One region of the Sulfitobacter sp. SK025 genome, then DNA from elsewhere that is predicted to be linked to it. Evidence: riboswitches for the same ligand, from Rfam matches in the RefSeq annotation. Region 1 holds a riboswitch; each other region holds the start of a gene.
What was found. Region 1 has a riboswitch for cobalamin ahead of bluB (5,6-dimethylbenzimidazole synthase). Riboswitches for the same ligand answer to the same signal wherever they lie in the genome.

Region 1 (5,249 bases):
GGATTGGACAGACCGGGCAGATATTCCGCATAGGCCAGCAGCGATGACCCGAAAGTCGACAGGATCGCCAACGTTGGTCCGACCAGCAGCACGAAGGCCAACAGCAAAAACGCCAGACCCATGTTGATCTCTGACAGGACTTTGACCCCGCCATCAAGGCCGCGCAGCACGGATACGGTCGCAATCGCGGTGATGCCGGTGATCAGCAGAACCTGTGTTGTTGGACCAACCGCCACACCAAAGAGCTCGTTCAAGCCCGCGTTGGCTTGCGTGGCACCCAGACCAAGCGATGTCGCCAGACCAAAGAGCGTTGCAAATACGGCGAGAATATCGATCACGTGACCGGGCCAGCCCCAGACGCGTTCCCCCAGGATCGGGTAAAAGGCAGAGCGGATGGTCAGGGGAAGACCCTTGTTATAGCTGAACAGCGCCAGCGCCAGACCAACAACGGCATAGATCGCCCAGGGGTGCAGGCCCCAGTGGTAGATCGTGGCCGCCATACCCAGACGCACCGCTTCGGCCTGATCGCCCGCTGCCGCGCCCAAAGGTGCCCAATCGGTGCGCAGGCCGTCTTCGCCAACAGCAGTGCCACCCATGGAGCTCGAGAAATGCGATAGCGGTTCAGAGACGCCATAGAACATCAGACCGATGCCCATGCCCGCCGCGAACAGCATCGAGAACCATCCAAGGTAGGTATAGTCGGGGCTTGCTTCGGCCCCGCCAAGACGCACACGGCCCAAAGGCGTGACGATCAGGAACAGGCAGAACAGCACAAAGATGTTACCGGCAGAGATAAAGAACCAGTCAAAGCCCTTTGTCACCGACGAGAACAGCCATGTGAACAGCGCGCCAGACTGTTCGGGCAGCGCGAGTGTATAGAATACAAAGGCAACAATACACACACCCGAGATCGCGAAGACCGGGTTGTGAATGTCGAAGCCGAAGGGCCCCACGCTGCCTTCTTTGTTGTCTTGGCCGATCTCGTAATCCGTGTCGATTACGGCAGCGGCCCCGTCGGGTGTCGGGATACCCGGCGACGTTTCATCTGTCATTAGATGCTCTCCATTTTATGTATTTGCGACTAATCATAGCGCAACTCCGACAAAACGACCACCGCTGCGCGGGAAATAAGTAAATGAATATCATGGCTTAGCCCCCGGATGCGGGCTTGACGCCCCGTTTGCGGGTCGCGGGCTATGCGTTTTTTCCGTGCTTTACCGCGAATCCCCTCTTTGGATTCGGGTGAAACACCGAGGCGGTTCCGCGTGCCGCACTGCCCACGCCCGTCTGAACGGAGGGGGCAACCGCACCGCGGGATAGCGCCCTATCCCAAAAGATATGCCGCCCTATCCGTCCATGGCCCCGACCCACCTGCTTGCGCAAATGAAAGCGCGGTCGTCTGCGGTCACCATGGTCCCATGACAAATTTTTTCATCATGGGGGATGATATGAAAGTTACTTGCACACTACCAATTATCGCAACCGCGGCACTTCTGGCCGCTACCACTGTCAGCGCCGAAGGGTTCAGCCTGTCCGGTGCGCGCTCTGCCATGCAAAGCGACATCTCGTTCAACGTCATGCAATCCGCAGGGCAGGGTCAGATCAAGCTGCGCCATAAGGTCCAGCCCAAAGCGCAGGTCCGGTCCAAAACCGTGAGCAGCCGCAGCCGGTCTTTCCAAGAGCTCAGCGGGGTCAGCACTGCCGCGGACCTCAAAAGCCTCATCGCTTGGGCCGAGGCGGGTCCAAAGGGCTATGACGCCGTGCAATACGGGGCCAAACGGCTGCCGCCACAGCGTCCGACGCAAATGACCATCGGCGAAATCTACCGCTGGATCGACCGCACGCCGGGCCAACCGCATGCCATCGGTCGATACCAATTCATTCCATCCACGCTGCGCAGTCTGGTGCGACAGGCGGGCCTGAGCAAGAATGACCGCTTTACCTCGGCGGTGCAGGACGGGCTGGCGGATATCCTTTTGGTCGATGCGGGGTTTAACGCGTTCAAGAAGGGCAAGATCAGCCGCCACCGCTTTATGGAAAACCTCGCACGTATCTGGGCCGGTTTCCCGACCTCTAACGGGCAGTCCTACTATCACGGCTATGCGGGCAACAAGGCCGTCATCTCGTGGAACGAGTTCGACGCCGTAATGAAGAAGATTTTCGCAACCAAACGCGGCTGATCCCCGCGTTAGGGCTTGTTCCGGGCGGACAGCCGTGGCCCAATGGCCGGGTCTGGTGTCCGCCTCGCGGAAGAATCGGGAAGCTGGTGAAACTCCGGCACGTGCCCAACGCTGTAATGGGGATGGTTTGCGCATAGGCCACTGGAATATTCCGGGAAGGCGCGCGGACCAGACGACCCTAAGTCAGAAGACCGGCCAGACAGTACAGCTTGCCCCGCATGGACAGCGGGATTGGCGCATAAACGTATTGTTGGGGACTGAACAATGCCGATACCCTCTGCGCTGGCACCCGCCGCGCCTTTTTCAGATGCTGAACGCGACGCCGTGTACAAGGCGATCTTTACCCGCCGCGATGTACGCGATCAGTTTTTACCCGATCCCGTGGCCGAGGATGTGTTGCACCGCATACTGACCGCCGCGCATCACGCACCGTCCGTCGGGTTGTCACAGCCGTGGAATTTCATCGTCATCCGGGATCAGGCCGCACGCGATCAGGTCTGGCAAGCCTTCAACCGCGCAAATGAAGAAGCCGCCCAGATGTTCGAGGGCGACCGCCAGACAACCTACAGGTCGCTGAAGCTCGAAGGCATCCGCAAAGCCCCGGTCAATATCTGCGTGACCTGTGACCGCAGCCGTGGCGGTAAGGTCGTGCTGGGGCGCACCCATAATCAAAGCATGGATCTTTATAGCACCGTCTGCGCGATCCAGAACCTCTGGCTTGCCGCCCGCGCCGAGGGCATCGGGATGGGCTGGGTCAGCGTGTTCCGCGATGCCGATCTGCGTGATCTGCTTAAGATCCCCGACCGGATAGAAATCGTCGGCTACCTCTGCCTGGGCCACGTGGACGAGCTTTACCAGACGCCCGAACTTGAGGTGAAAGGCTGGAGCAAACGGCTCCCCGTGGACGAGATGATCTTTGACGGCACGTGGCAGGGCGATCCTTAGGCGGTTCCTCGTCGTTCGCGACGTCACCTCTCGCGGTGCGGGTATTTTGTATCATCAGCGGAACCATGCCGGTTCCCTGACGTTGCCTTTGTGAAGCCGACGCATACCGCGTGCGGCACGCATAGAGGAGTTCTTCCAAATGGGCGGTATCATTTATCTCGTTGGTCTTGTGGTCGTGGTTATGGCGGTGCTGTCGCTGGTCGGCTTGGCGTAAACAAACGCCGGGGAGGCATTTACATGAACACGACACTCACTGAAAAAACTGCCGATGGATCCTATGTCGACTGGCCCGCAATTTTCGCGGGCACCGTTGTCGCTGTGGCGATCGGCCTTTTGCTGACCACCTTCGGCGCGGCACTTGGCCTGTCGTCGATCACGCTGGACGGAACCGACAATTCATCGACGCTTGAACTGGTGCTGACCGCGCTATGGATGGTGATCACGCTGGTCGCCTCCTATCTGGCCGGTGGTTATATCGCGGGCCGCATGCGCCGCCGCGTCGAAAGCGCTACGGATGACGAAGTGACCGCACGTGACGGGATCAACGGTCTGGTTGTTTGGGGCCTCGGGTCTGTGATCACCGCCGTGATGCTATCCAGCGCGCTGAGCTTTGCAGCCAATACTGCGGGCAATGTTGCTGCGGGTGCAGGCAAAGCGGCTGGTACGGTCGTCGAAGCTGCGGGCTCTGCCGTGGGAGGTGCTGCCTCCGGGCTGGCCGATGCGGCGGGTGCTGCAATCCCGGATGAGGCCAAGAATGATCCGACAGATTACCTGTCGAACCAGCTTTTGCGCCCCAATCAGGTCGACCCGTTGACGGCCGATCCCGAGCAACTGGCAGAGCAGACCGCCAGCATCGTCGCGAATATCTACCGCACGGGTGAGGTGAGCGAGGAAGACCGGACCTATCTTGCCGGCGCTGTTGCTGCACGCACCGACCTGACCCAGGCTCAGGCGAAAGAGCGTGTGGACCAGATTGTGACCCAAGCGCAGGAAGCACGTCAGGAAGTCGAAGACGCTGTAGCCGCTGCCAAGGCCGAGGCTGAACAAGCCGCGGCAGAGGCGAAAGACGCGGCGGTCGAAGCTGCGCGAACCGCGCGTAACGCCGGTATCCTGACCGCCTTTGTGCTGGCCGCTGCGTCGCTGATTGCCGGTGTGGCATCTGTTGCAGGGTCGGTCCACGGGGGTCGCCACCGTGATCAGGGCCGTCTTTTTGCCGGTCTGACATATCGCGGCTAAATTGCTTCACGTGAAAATCGAAACCCCGGCGGCGCAAGCGGTCGGGGTTTTCTTATGCCATCGTGATTCGGGACGTTTTGGGGCAGGGGGCGCTGCGACGCCTTCAGGCGCATCCATGGCGCATGCCAAAACCGCAACGTCAGCTAAATAAGGCCAGCTAAATAAGGCACCAGGGCCAAGCGATATGTTTCAAGGGGGGGATCTGGTGCTGAAGGGGAGGATTGAACTCCCGACCTCGTCATTACCAATGACGCGCTCTACCACTGAGCTACTCCAGCACTGTGGGCGGGTGATTAGACCCATTCGCAATATGGTGCAAGCGTAATCTGGACCATATCGGTCCGCTGCGCTAGACAATCGACATGTCAAAGGATACCGCCCCACAAAAGCCGCCAAAACCCAATGTATTGCGGGAAGACAGGCTGAAAGCCGCGCTGAAAGCCAATATGGGCCGACGCAAGGCGCAAGCGCGTGCGCGCAGCGACAAAAGCCAAAGCGACGACACGCAAAATAATAACGCGCAGACAGATAACGGGCCGACCGGCCAAACCAAGGAAGGCTGAAGGATGGATTCGATTGTGGTCAAAGGCGGCGGTGCGCTGTCGGGACAAATTCCGATTGCGGGGGCCAAGAACGCCTGTCTGACGCTTATGCCCGCGACCCTGCTGTCCGAAGAGCCGCTGACGCTGACCAACGCGCCGCGCCTGTCCGACATCCGCACCATGACCGAATTGCTGCGGTCCCTTGGGGCAGAGGTGACATCGATGCAGGACGGTCAGGTTCTGGCGATGTCCTGTCATGGCGAGATCAACACGCGCGCCGAATATGACATCGTGCGCAAGATGCGCGCGTCGAACCTTGTGCTGGGGCCGCTGCTGGCCCGCGAAG
Region 2 (5,249 bases), 1.1 Mb from region 1:
ACGGCATGTATCCCCGCGATCACAAAATTAAGCAAGCGTCGTGATCGTGACCAAAGGTCAGCGCTGGCGTTATGCAACCGGTGCGGCACGGGCCAGCAGGGCGGACACGTCCAGATGGGTTTCCATATGGTCGGCCAGCGCGTCGAGCGTGTCTTCCACGGTCTGACTGTAGGAGGTCGGCCCTGCCCCCAGCCCCAGTTGTGCCAACCAGGCACTGCGGAAACTGTCGTTGGTAAAGAGCCCGTGCAGATAGGTGCCGGTGATCTTGCCATCGCGCGACCCTGCCCCGTCGGGGGTGCCGTTGATATGCGCAAAGGGCGTGGCGCAATCGGCCCCCACCGTCTGCCCGATGTGGATTTCATAGCCGTCGATCTGGGTGCCCGTGGCGGCATGGTCGGCAGTGACGCGGGTCAGCGTCTTGTCCGGGGCCATGCGGGTTTCGACATCCAGCAGGCCCAGCCCCTCTTCGCGGCCCGCGGGCCCCTCGAAGCCCTGCGGATCCTCGATAAACCGGCCCAGCATCTGGTAGCCGCCGCAGATCCCCAGCACCGCGCCGCCGCGCCGCACATGAGCATAAAGGTCGATGTCCCAGCCTTGGGCGCGCAGGAAAGCCAGATCGCCGCGGGTGGATTTCGTGCCCGGCAGGATCACCAGATCGGCGTCGGCGGGCAGCGGCGTGCCGGGGGGGACCATGGTCAGCCGCACCGAAGCCTCCGCCGCCAGCGGGTCGAGGTCGTCGAAGTTCGAGATGCGCGAGAGCATGGGGCAGACGATGTGGAACCCCCCGTCGGAGGGCGCGCGCGACAGGTCCACCGCGTCTTCGGCGGGCAGCAGATGTGCGTTGGCAAACCAAGGCAATGTGCCGAACCCCGTCCAGCCGGTGCGGCGTTCAATCTCGCGGTAGCCGTCGTCAAAAAGGCTGACATCGCCGCGGAACTTGTTGACCAGAAAACCGGTGATCATCGCCGCGTCCTTTGGGTCCATCACCACTTGGGTGCCCACGATCTGGGCGATGACGCCGCCACGGTTGATGTCTCCGGCCAAGACAACGGGTACACCTGCGGCGCGGGCAAAGCCCATATTGGCAAGGTCGTTCTGGCGCAGGTTCACCTCTGCCGGGCTGCCGGCGCCTTCGACGATGATCAGATCGGCGCTTTGCCCGAGGATTCCGAAGCTTTGAAGCACGGGGGCCATCAGCCCTGCGCGGGCCTTGCTGAAGTCACGCGCTTGCAGGGTGCTATGGCGCTGCCCCTGCACGATCACCTGTGATCCGCTGTCGGTTTCGGGCTTCAGCAGGATGGGGTTCATATGCACCGACAGGGGCCGCCCGCAGGCGATCGCTTGCAGAGCTTGGGCGCGGCCGATCTCTCCGCCGTCCTCGGTGACGGCGGCGTTGTTCGACATGTTCTGCGGCTTGAACGGCGCGACGGAAAGCCCCCGACGCGTGGCCGCGCGGCACAGGCCCGCCACCAGCATCGATTTCCCCACATTCGATCCGGTGCCCTGGATCATGATGGCGCGGGTGGGCATGGCGGGACCTCGTGTTTTTTGTGCAGCCCTTGGTGTCAGCCTGCGGTGATCCCGTCAAGCATCCGCGGGCAGCCCTGCGCTTTGGCCGCCCGCGGGAAAATCCGCGCAAAGCGGATTTGGCCCCTGCGTTATGACAGGCGCAGCTTGACAGGGGCGGGCAAATGACCAATGCAGGGCGTATGTTGGTTCCTGTCCCAGACAGGCGAAGAGGGAACGCGATACGCATTGATCCAACCTTGGGTCAGCGCCAAGCGCAGCCGCCCCCGCGACCGTGACCGGAGAGAGCTTTCAACCACTGGCCCCTAGGCTGGGAAGGTGAAGGTTCGCAAGGCAAGCTGCCTTAGATCCGCAAGCCGGGAGACCTGCCAGCATAGTTTGTAACGGGCGAACGGGGTGTTTCGCGACTGGCCTAGAACGCTGTTCGCATGTCGTTCGCTGCTGGCGATCCCCCTTGGCCCATCGACGTATGAGGCAAGATATGACCACCACGGATCAACCGGTCACCGTCACCATCTGCACCACCTGTCGCGCAGGTCAGATCACCGCCGAGGACGCGCCGCGCCCCGGGCAACAGCTGTTTGACGCGCTGTCGGGGCATCTGCCCGACGGTGTGCAGCTGCGCGGAGCCGAATGTCTGTCGGCCTGTTCGCGGGGCTGTTCGATGGTCCTGTCGGGTGGGCCGTCGCGCTGGACTTATGTGTATGGCGATCTCGACACTGACGCGCATTTGTCCGATATCGTGAAGGGCGTCTCTGCCTATGCCCAGACCTCTGATGGCGTGGTGCCCTGGCGCGAACGCCCCGTGGTCTTCCGCAAACAATCCATCGCCCGCATTCCCCCACAGGAGCCTACCGAATGACCAACCTTACCAAAATCCCCGTTACCGTGATCACCGGCTTTCTGGGCGCTGGCAAAACCACCTTTATCCGTCACCTGATGGAGAACGCGGGCTCCAAGCGTCTGGCCGTGCTGGTCAATGAATTCGGCACCGCCGGTGTGGATGGCGACATCCTGAAATCCTGCGCGATTGACAATTGCCCCGCCGAGAACATCGTCGAGCTGGCGAACGGCTGTATCTGCTGCACCGTGGCCGATGACTTTATCCCCACCATCGAAGCGCTAATGGCCCTGCCTGAAACGCCTGATCACATCCTGATCGAGACGTCGGGGCTGGCGCTGCCGAAACCCTTGCTCAAGGCGTTTGACTGGCCAGCGATCCGGTCGCGCATCACCGTGGACGGCGTGATCACCCTGGCCGATGCCGAAGCCGTGGTCAGCGGGCAGTTCGCCCCCGATCTGGAGGCCGTGGCCGCGCAGCGCGATGCCGACGACAGTCTGGACCACGAAACGCCTTTGTCCGAGGTGTTTGAAGACCAAATCGCCTGCGCCGACATCGTGCTGCTGTCCAAGGCCGATCTGGCGGGCCCCGACGGCGTCGAGGCTGCGCGCAAGGTGATCGAGGCGCATGCGCCGCGCAAGCTGCCGATCATTCCGATGACCGAAGGCGTGATCGACCCCCGCGTTGTGCTGGGTCTGGAAGCCGCCGCCGAAGATGACATCGACGCGCGCCCCAGCCACCACGACGGGCATGACGATCACGAGCATGACGACTTTGAAAGCGTGGTGATCGACATGGGCGAGGTCGCCGATGTCGCCACGCTTGAGGCCGCCGTGTTGCGCTTGGCGCGCGAGCAGAAAATCCTGCGCGTCAAAGGCTATATCGCCGTTCAGGACAAACCGATGCGTCTGCTTGTGCAGGCCGTGGGCGAGCGCGTGCGCAGCCAGTTCGACCGCCCTTGGGGGGACATGCCGCGCCGCAGCCAGCTGGTTGTGATCGCGGAACATGATCACGTGAACGAAGCCGCGATCCGCGCGGTGCTGGAGGGCTAAGCCGCCATGCATGTCGTCTTTCGCGAAAGCCACGGACTGGACCAAAGCGATCTGCCCCAAGATCTGGGGCAGACGCCGGCGGATCTGGTGGTGCTGTCCTTTTCGGACAGTGATCTGGGGGCTTTCGCGGCGGGCTGGCATCGTGCGGAAGGGGGCTTGCCGTCGTTGCGGCTGGCCAATCTGGTCGCGCTGAAACATCCGTTGTCGGTCGATACCTATGCCGAACAGACCCTTACAGGGGCCAAGGCGGTATTGGTGCGGCTGATCGGGGGCGAAAGCTATTGGCCTTACGGGCTGGCGACCTTGCAGGATATGGCGCGCAAACAGCAGATCGCGCTGGCGGTACTGCCTGCGGACGGCCAACCGGACCCGCGGCTCGACGCGCTTTCGACGCTGCCGCATTCGACGTTAAGACGCTTGCAACATCTGTGCGATACGGGCGGCGCGGTGGCTGCGCAGGCGGCACTTGCGCAGCTGTCGCTGGCCGCAGGGCTTTACGCGGGGCCGGCCAAAGGGGCCAAGACCGTGCCCGAGGCGGGGTTCTACCGCCCCCACACTGGCGTGATCCCTGCGCCGGAACCCTCCGACAAGCCGCGCGCGATTGTGACCTTCTACCGGTCCTATCTGACGGCTGCCGATACCGATCCTGTGGATGCGCTGATCACCGCGCTTGAGGCCCGTGGCTTTGACGCCGTGGGGCTCTTCGCGCCCAGCCTCAAGGGGGACACCGCGCCGTGGATCGCGCAGCAGATCGCCCGGCTTGATCCGGCGGTGATCGTGAACGCCACCGCTTTCTCCGCCCAGCGCGGGCCGGATGAACCATTTGTTCTGGGCGCATCAGATTGCCCCGTGGTGCAGGTCGCCTTATCGACCGCGCGTCGGCGCGACTGGGCCGGGTCAGAGCGCGGGTTATCCCCCACCGATCTGGCGATGCATGTCGTGTTGCCTGAGGTGGATGGCCGTCTGTTCGGAGGAGTCGTAAGCTTCAAGCAGCCCGGCAAACGGGACGAGGCGCTGCAATACAGCCGTTTCGCCCATCGCGCCGATGCGAACCGCGTGGATTTCATCGCCGATCGGGTGCTGCGTTTGCACCAACTACGCGTGCAGGACAATGCGGCAAAATCTGTGGGTGTGGTGCTGTCCACCTACCCCGGCAAAGATTGGAACATGGCCCATGCGCTGGGGTTGGATGCGCTGGCTTCGTTGCGGGTGATGACAGCGCAACTGGCGGCACAGGGCTATGACGTGGATGCGGGGGACTTTAACGATACGCAAACGGTTGCCAGCCGTCTTGGCACCGAAACGCTCCGCTGGCCGCTGGCAGAGTATGAGGCCGCGCTTGCAAAGCTGCCACAGGCGTTGCGCGATGACCTGACCGAAAGCTGGGGCGCGCCGCAGGATGATCCGCTGTTTCACGACGGGGCGTTCTGTTTTCCGGCGCTGCGCAGTGGCAAGCTGCTGATCGCCTTGCAACCCGAACGCGGGGCGCTGGCCGAACGGGATGATGACTATCACGACCTGAGCCGCACGCCGCGCCCGGGCTATGTCGCCTTCTATCTGTGGCTGCAACAGCAGGCGGATGCGATGGTGCATATCGGGGCCCATGGCACGCTGGAATGGCTGCCGGGCAAATCCGTCGCCCTATCTGACGCCTGCTGGCCCGAGGCGCTGATCGGCCCGATGCCGGTGATCTATCCCTTTATCGTCAATGACCCCGGTGAGGCCGCGCAGGCCAAACGCCGTATCGGGGCCGTGACCGTGGGCCATATGCCGCCCCCTTTGGTAACATCGAAACTGCCCGATGCATTCGGACGGTTGGAACGGCTGCT
Region 3 (5,249 bases), 1.0 Mb from region 1:
GGCAGGATGTGGCGCGGCTTCATTCGGGTGATCTATCGGTCTGGTCCGCCATGGGCGAGCAACTGCGCCGCTTGCGCGAGTTGGACATCGAGTATGACATCACCCCCGGCGTGCCCGCCTTTGCTGCTGCCGCCGCCGCTTTGGGGAACGAGCTGACGCTGCCCGGTGTGGCGCAGTCGCTGGTGTTGACGCGGACCTCGGGGCGGGCGTCGGCCATGCCCGAGGGTGAAACGCTCGAGAATTTTGCCGCCACGGGTGCCACGCTGGCGATCCACCTGTCGGTGCATGTGCTGGATGATGTGGTCGCGCGGCTCACCCCTCATTACGGAGAGGACTGCCCCGTCGCCATCGTCTGGCGCGCCAGCTGGCCGGATCAACGGGTGGTGCGGGCGACTTTGGGCAGCGTGATTGACGCCACCGACGGCGAACGCGGGCGCACGGCGCTGATCCTTGTGGGCCGCGCGCTGACGGCTGAGGAGTTCCGCGAAAGCTGTCTTTATGCTGGCGACTATGACCGCCGGTTCCGCCCCGTCGGCACAGAGCCACGCTTTCCCGAGGACACAGAATGATAGAGACAACGCAACTGCCCAAGGGCCTGATGATCTCGGCCCCGGCGTCGGGAACGGGCAAGACCACGTTGATGCTGGGCCTGCTCAACGCGCTCAGCCGGCGCGGCGTCGACGTGCGCCCGTTCAAGAGCGGGCCGGATTATATTGACCCTGGCTTCCACCGCGCGGCTTGCGGGCGGTCGTCCTATAATATCGATAGCTGGGCCATGGGGTCGGGCGTGTTGTGCAATCTGATCGGCACCGCCCATGGCGGTGATCTGGCGTTGATCGAAGGGTCAATGGGGCTGTTTGATGGTGTGGCGCAACCGGGGGAAACCTCGAACGGGGCGAGCGCGGATATCTCTGCCATGACGGGCTGGCCGGTGGTTTTGCTGCTGGATGTATCGGGTCAGGCGCAATCGGCTGCGGCCACCGCCCTTGGGTTCAAGACGATGCGCCCGGATGTGCATGTCGCGGGTGTGGTGCTGAACAAGGTCGCCAGCCCCCGTCACGAGGCGCTGCTGCGTCTCGGGATGGAGCAGGTCGGCATCCCCGTTCTGGGCGCACTGCCCCGTCAAGGGTCAGTCACGCTGCCGGAACGCCACTTGGGTCTGGTGCAGGCCGAGGAACAGCCCGAGCTGATGAAGCTGCTGGATGCGGCAGGTGATTTCATCGCGCAGCATATCGACCTTGATCTGATCGTCTCTGCCGCCCAAGGGCGCAGTATCCCCGACGGGCCAGATGTCTTGCCTCCGCCCCCCGGTCAACGGATCGCTTTGGCCAAGGATGCCGCGTTTTCGTTCATCTATCCGCATTTGCTGGACCACTGGATCGCCGCGGGTGCGCAGGTGTTGCCCTTCTCGCCGCTGGCGGATGAGGCACCGGACGACAGCGCCGACATCTGCTGGCTGCCCGGTGGCTATCCCGAACTGCATGCCGGACGCCTTGCCGCTGCCGCGCAGTTCCGCGACAGCCTGCAACAATTCGCCACGACGCGCCCGGTGCATGGGGAATGCGGGGGCTATATGGCGATGGGGGCCGGATTGGTCGACAAGGAAGGCGTGCGGCATCAGATGGCGGGGCTGCTGGGGCTGGAAACCAGCTATGAGAAGCGCAAGATGCATCTGGGCTACCGGCTTGCCACGCTGAACGAACCCGGCCCCGGCTATGACGCGGGCGCGCGGTTGCGGGGACATGAATTCCACTATTCTACCATCCTGTCGCAACCAGACACGCCGCTGGCGCGGGTGGTCGATGCCAATGGGGCCGAAGTGCCCGAGACAGGCTCGCGCCGGGGCCATGCAACGGGCACGTTCTTTCACCTGATTGCGGGGGCGTCATGAGCGGTTTTGTCTCTTTCGTCTCCTCCGGACCGGGTGATCCCGAACTGCTGACCGTGAAAGCGGTAAAGCGGTTGCAAGAGGCCGAAGTCGTTCTGTTCGACGATCTGTCGGCGGGTCCGATCCTTGAGCATGTCTCGCCCGAGGCGGATCTGATCGGGGTGGGCAAACGCGCCGGACGGCTGTCTCCGAAGCAGGATCACGTGAGCCGTTTGCTGGTCGAACACGCATTGACCGGCGCGCGGGTGGTGCGGCTGAAAAGCGGGGACGCGGGCGTGTTTGGCCGGCTTGAAGAAGAGCTGACCGCGCTGAAAGCGGCAGGCGTCGCCTTCGAGATCATCCCCGGTGTGACGGCAGCGTCTTCGGCGGCGGCGGCAGCGATGATCCCACTGACCCGGCGGCTGACCGCGCGGCGGGTGCAATTCATCACCGGCCACGGCGAATCGGGTGCCTTGCCCGAAGATCTGAACATGGCGGCGCTGGCCGACCCTACGGCGACCACGGTCGTCTACATGGGCCGCCGCACCTTTGCGGGATTCGCCGCGCGGCTGATCGAGGCGGGCTTGCCCCCCTCGACCCCAGCCCTGCTGGCAGAGGCGGTATCGACCCCCGATCAAAAGCTGAGCCGCCACACCGTGGAAAGCCTTGCCCATCTGCCGCTGGATCCCGCAACGTCAGCGCCTGCGCTGATCCTTTACGGGCCGTTGACCGAATAGATGACTTGACAAAACCAGCCCGAAAATGACCACCTATTCCGGACGGTTCCCCGTGCGCCTTCGGGCAATCGGGGTGAAAAGGGAATACGGTGCGGTGCCAAAGCAAAGGTGCCAAATCCGGAACTGCCCCCGCACCTGTAAGTGAAGAGCAACCCGCATTGCCACTGGGCCACACCGCCTGGGAAGGCGCGGCACGCATGGACGCACAAAGTCAGGAGACCTGCCGTCATGGGGGTGATCCCCGATCCAACTGGCTGCCCCCCGGGGCGGCTTTCACATTATGCCGTCGGGGAAGACGGTAAGGAGACCTGAATATGCATATCGAACCCGAAGTCGTGACCGGCGCCAAGCTGGTCCTGTCCTATGGCACCGCCGCCGGTGCTGCGGCCTATACCGCGAAAACCGCAATGGACTCTGTCCGTGAAAAAGGCGTCGTGCCTTTTGCGGGCGGGGCCATGGTGGCCACCGCGCTGACCTTTGTCTTTTTTCAGGTCTTCCCGCATTTCCCCGTGGGCGTGAGCGAAGTGCACCTGATCCTCGGGTCGACCCTGTTCCTGCTGTTCGGCGTGGCCCCTGCGGCTGCCGGTCTGGCGCTTGGTCTGCTGGCGCAGGGCGTGTTCTTTGCCCCCATCGACCTGCCGCAATACACGATGAACGTCACCACGCTGCTGGTGCCCTTGTTCATGGTCTCGGCGCTGGCCAAACGCATCATCGCGCCCAACACCGCCTATGTTGATCTGACCTATGTTCAAGCGCTCAAGCTGTCGACCGCGTTTCAGGCGGGCGTTGTAGGCTGGGTGGCGTTCTGGGCCATCTACGGTCAGGGCTTTGCCGCCAGCAACATCGCCGCTGTGGCGAGCTTTGGCGGGGCCTATATGATGGTCATCCTGATCGAGCCGCTGGTGGATCTGGCCGTGCTCGCCGCCGCGAAAACCCTGCGCGATTTCGCGGGCAGCGCGCTGTTCACCAAGCGTCTGACACAGACTGCCGCTGAATAATCCAAGACCCGACGCGGCCCCTACTCTGCGGGCCGCGTCACCCCCTGCCGGAGCCTCAAGATGTTTACGCTTTCACTGATCGGCATCGGGTCCGGCAATCCCAAACACCTGACATTACAAGCCATCGACGCGCTGAATGCCTGCGATGTGATCCTGATCCCGTCCAAGGGCGCGGGCAAGGATGATCTGGCTGGCCTGCGGCACGAGATCTGCGCCCAGGTGCTGCGGTCGGACGGGCCTGATATTCACGAATTCACCCTGCCCAAACGCGACGCCGCCAACCCTGATTATCACGCGGGCGTCCACGATTGGCACGACGCCATTGCACAGGTCTGGCTGGCCGAGATGCAGCGCACCCTGCCCCAAGGCGGCCGTGTCGGTTTCCTCGTCTGGGGGGATCCGTCGCTGTATGACAGCACCCTGCGCATTGCGGAGCGGTTGCAAAAGGCCGTCACACTCACCGTCGATGTCGTGCCGGGGATCACCTCTCTTCAGGTACTGACGGCGGGCCATGCGATCCCGCTGAACACCATCGGCAATCCCGTCACGATCACCACCGGTCGGCAGCTGCGCGATCATGGCTGGCCACAGGGAGTGGATACGATTGCCGTCATGCTGGACGGCACCTGCGCCTTCGAGGTGTTGCGGCAGCACAGTGACGTACACATCTGGTGGACCGCCTATGCCGGCATGCCGAACGAGCGTCGCATCGCAGGCCCGCTGGATCAGGTCTGCGACCGCATCATCGCAACACGGGCAGAGGCACGCGCCGCCCATGGCTGGATCATGGATATCTACCTGCTGCGCCGGTAGACACGCGCGCTACAGCTTTTCGAGCCGTTGCAAGATCGGGCAATCGGGGCGGTCATCGCCAGCGCATTCATGCACCAGATGGGTCAAGGTCTGACGAATATCTTGCAAGTCCGCGATCTTGCTTTCGATCTGCGCCAAATGTTGCTGGGCGATGGCACGGACATCGGCGCTGGCGCGATCCTGATTATCCCAAAGCGCTAACAGGTCGCGGCAATTCTCGATCGTGAAGCCCAAGGCCCGCGCACGGCCCAGAAACGTCAGCTTGTGCACGTCGCTGTCGCAAAAGCTGCGATACCCGTTGGTGTCACGCGCGGGCGTGATCAGACCGATGTCTTCGTAGTAGCGGATGGTCTTGGCAGGCAGACCTGCGCTTTTCGACACGTCACCGATGTTCATGGACGTCTCCTTTCGTTGAATTAGGCGGTTGCTGCGGCGGCGATCCACCGCAGGCGCAGGGCGTTGAACAGGACAAAGACGCTCGACAAAGCCATGGCGGCGGCGGCAAGAACGGGCGACAGCAGCACGCCGAACAGCGGATAGAGCACACCGGCTGCAACGGGGATCAGCAGCGCGTTATAGCCAAAGGCCCAGAAGAGGTTCTGCCGGATATTGCGCATGGTTTGCTGGCTGATGTGCAGGGCGTTCACCACCCCTTGCAGATCGCCCGACATCAGCACCACGTCAGCCGCTTCGATGGCGACATCCGTTCCGGTACCGATGGCGATACCCACGTCGACCCCCGCCAGCGCGGGCGCATCATTGATCCCGTCCCCGACAAAGGCGACCTTGTGGCCCGCTTGTTGCAGGTCCTCCAGCGCGGCGACCTTGCCATCG

Region 2: it holds a riboswitch for cobalamin, as region 1 does, so the genes downstream of both, C1J04_RS14745 (DUF1636 family protein) here and bluB (5,6-dimethylbenzimidazole synthase) in region 1, are expected to answer to the same signal.
Region 3: it holds a riboswitch for cobalamin, as region 1 does, so the genes downstream of both, C1J04_RS14810 (energy-coupling factor ABC transporter permease) here and bluB (5,6-dimethylbenzimidazole synthase) in region 1, are expected to answer to the same signal.

Annotation. Positions count from the first base shown of each region.
Region 1 covers NZ_CP025808.1:1,019,302-1,024,550, forward strand. Annotated here, with positions in the region: gene C1J04_RS04895 (BCCT family transporter) at 1-1,052, opposite strand, end outside; gene C1J04_RS04900 (hypothetical protein) at 1,419-2,180, shown strand; cobalamin riboswitch at 2,217-2,394, shown strand; gene bluB (5,6-dimethylbenzimidazole synthase) at 2,445-3,125, shown strand; gene C1J04_RS04910 (hypothetical protein) at 3,363-4,361, shown strand; tRNA gene C1J04_RS04915 (tRNA-Thr) at 4,565-4,639, opposite strand; gene C1J04_RS04920 (hypothetical protein) at 4,724-4,924, shown strand; gene murA (UDP-N-acetylglucosamine 1-carboxyvinyltransferase) at 4,928-5,249, shown strand, end outside.
Region 2 covers NZ_CP025808.1:3,000,184-3,005,432, forward strand. Annotated here, with positions in the region: gene C1J04_RS14740 (cobyric acid synthase) at 70-1,530, opposite strand; cobalamin riboswitch at 1,697-1,914, shown strand; gene C1J04_RS14745 (DUF1636 family protein) at 2,009-2,389, shown strand; gene cobW (cobalamin biosynthesis protein CobW) at 2,386-3,420, shown strand; gene cobN (cobaltochelatase subunit CobN) at 3,427-5,249, shown strand, end outside.
Region 3 covers NZ_CP025808.1:3,012,645-3,017,893, forward strand. Annotated here, with positions in the region: gene cobM (precorrin-4 C(11)-methyltransferase) at 1-569, shown strand, start outside; gene C1J04_RS14800 (cobyrinate a,c-diamide synthase) at 566-1,891, shown strand; gene cobA (uroporphyrinogen-III C-methyltransferase) at 1,888-2,604, shown strand; cobalamin riboswitch at 2,633-2,846, shown strand; gene C1J04_RS14810 (energy-coupling factor ABC transporter permease) at 2,919-3,602, shown strand; gene cobF (precorrin-6A synthase (deacetylating)) at 3,663-4,415, shown strand; gene cueR (Cu(I)-responsive transcriptional regulator) at 4,425-4,811, opposite strand; gene C1J04_RS14825 (heavy metal translocating P-type ATPase) at 4,832-5,249, opposite strand, start outside.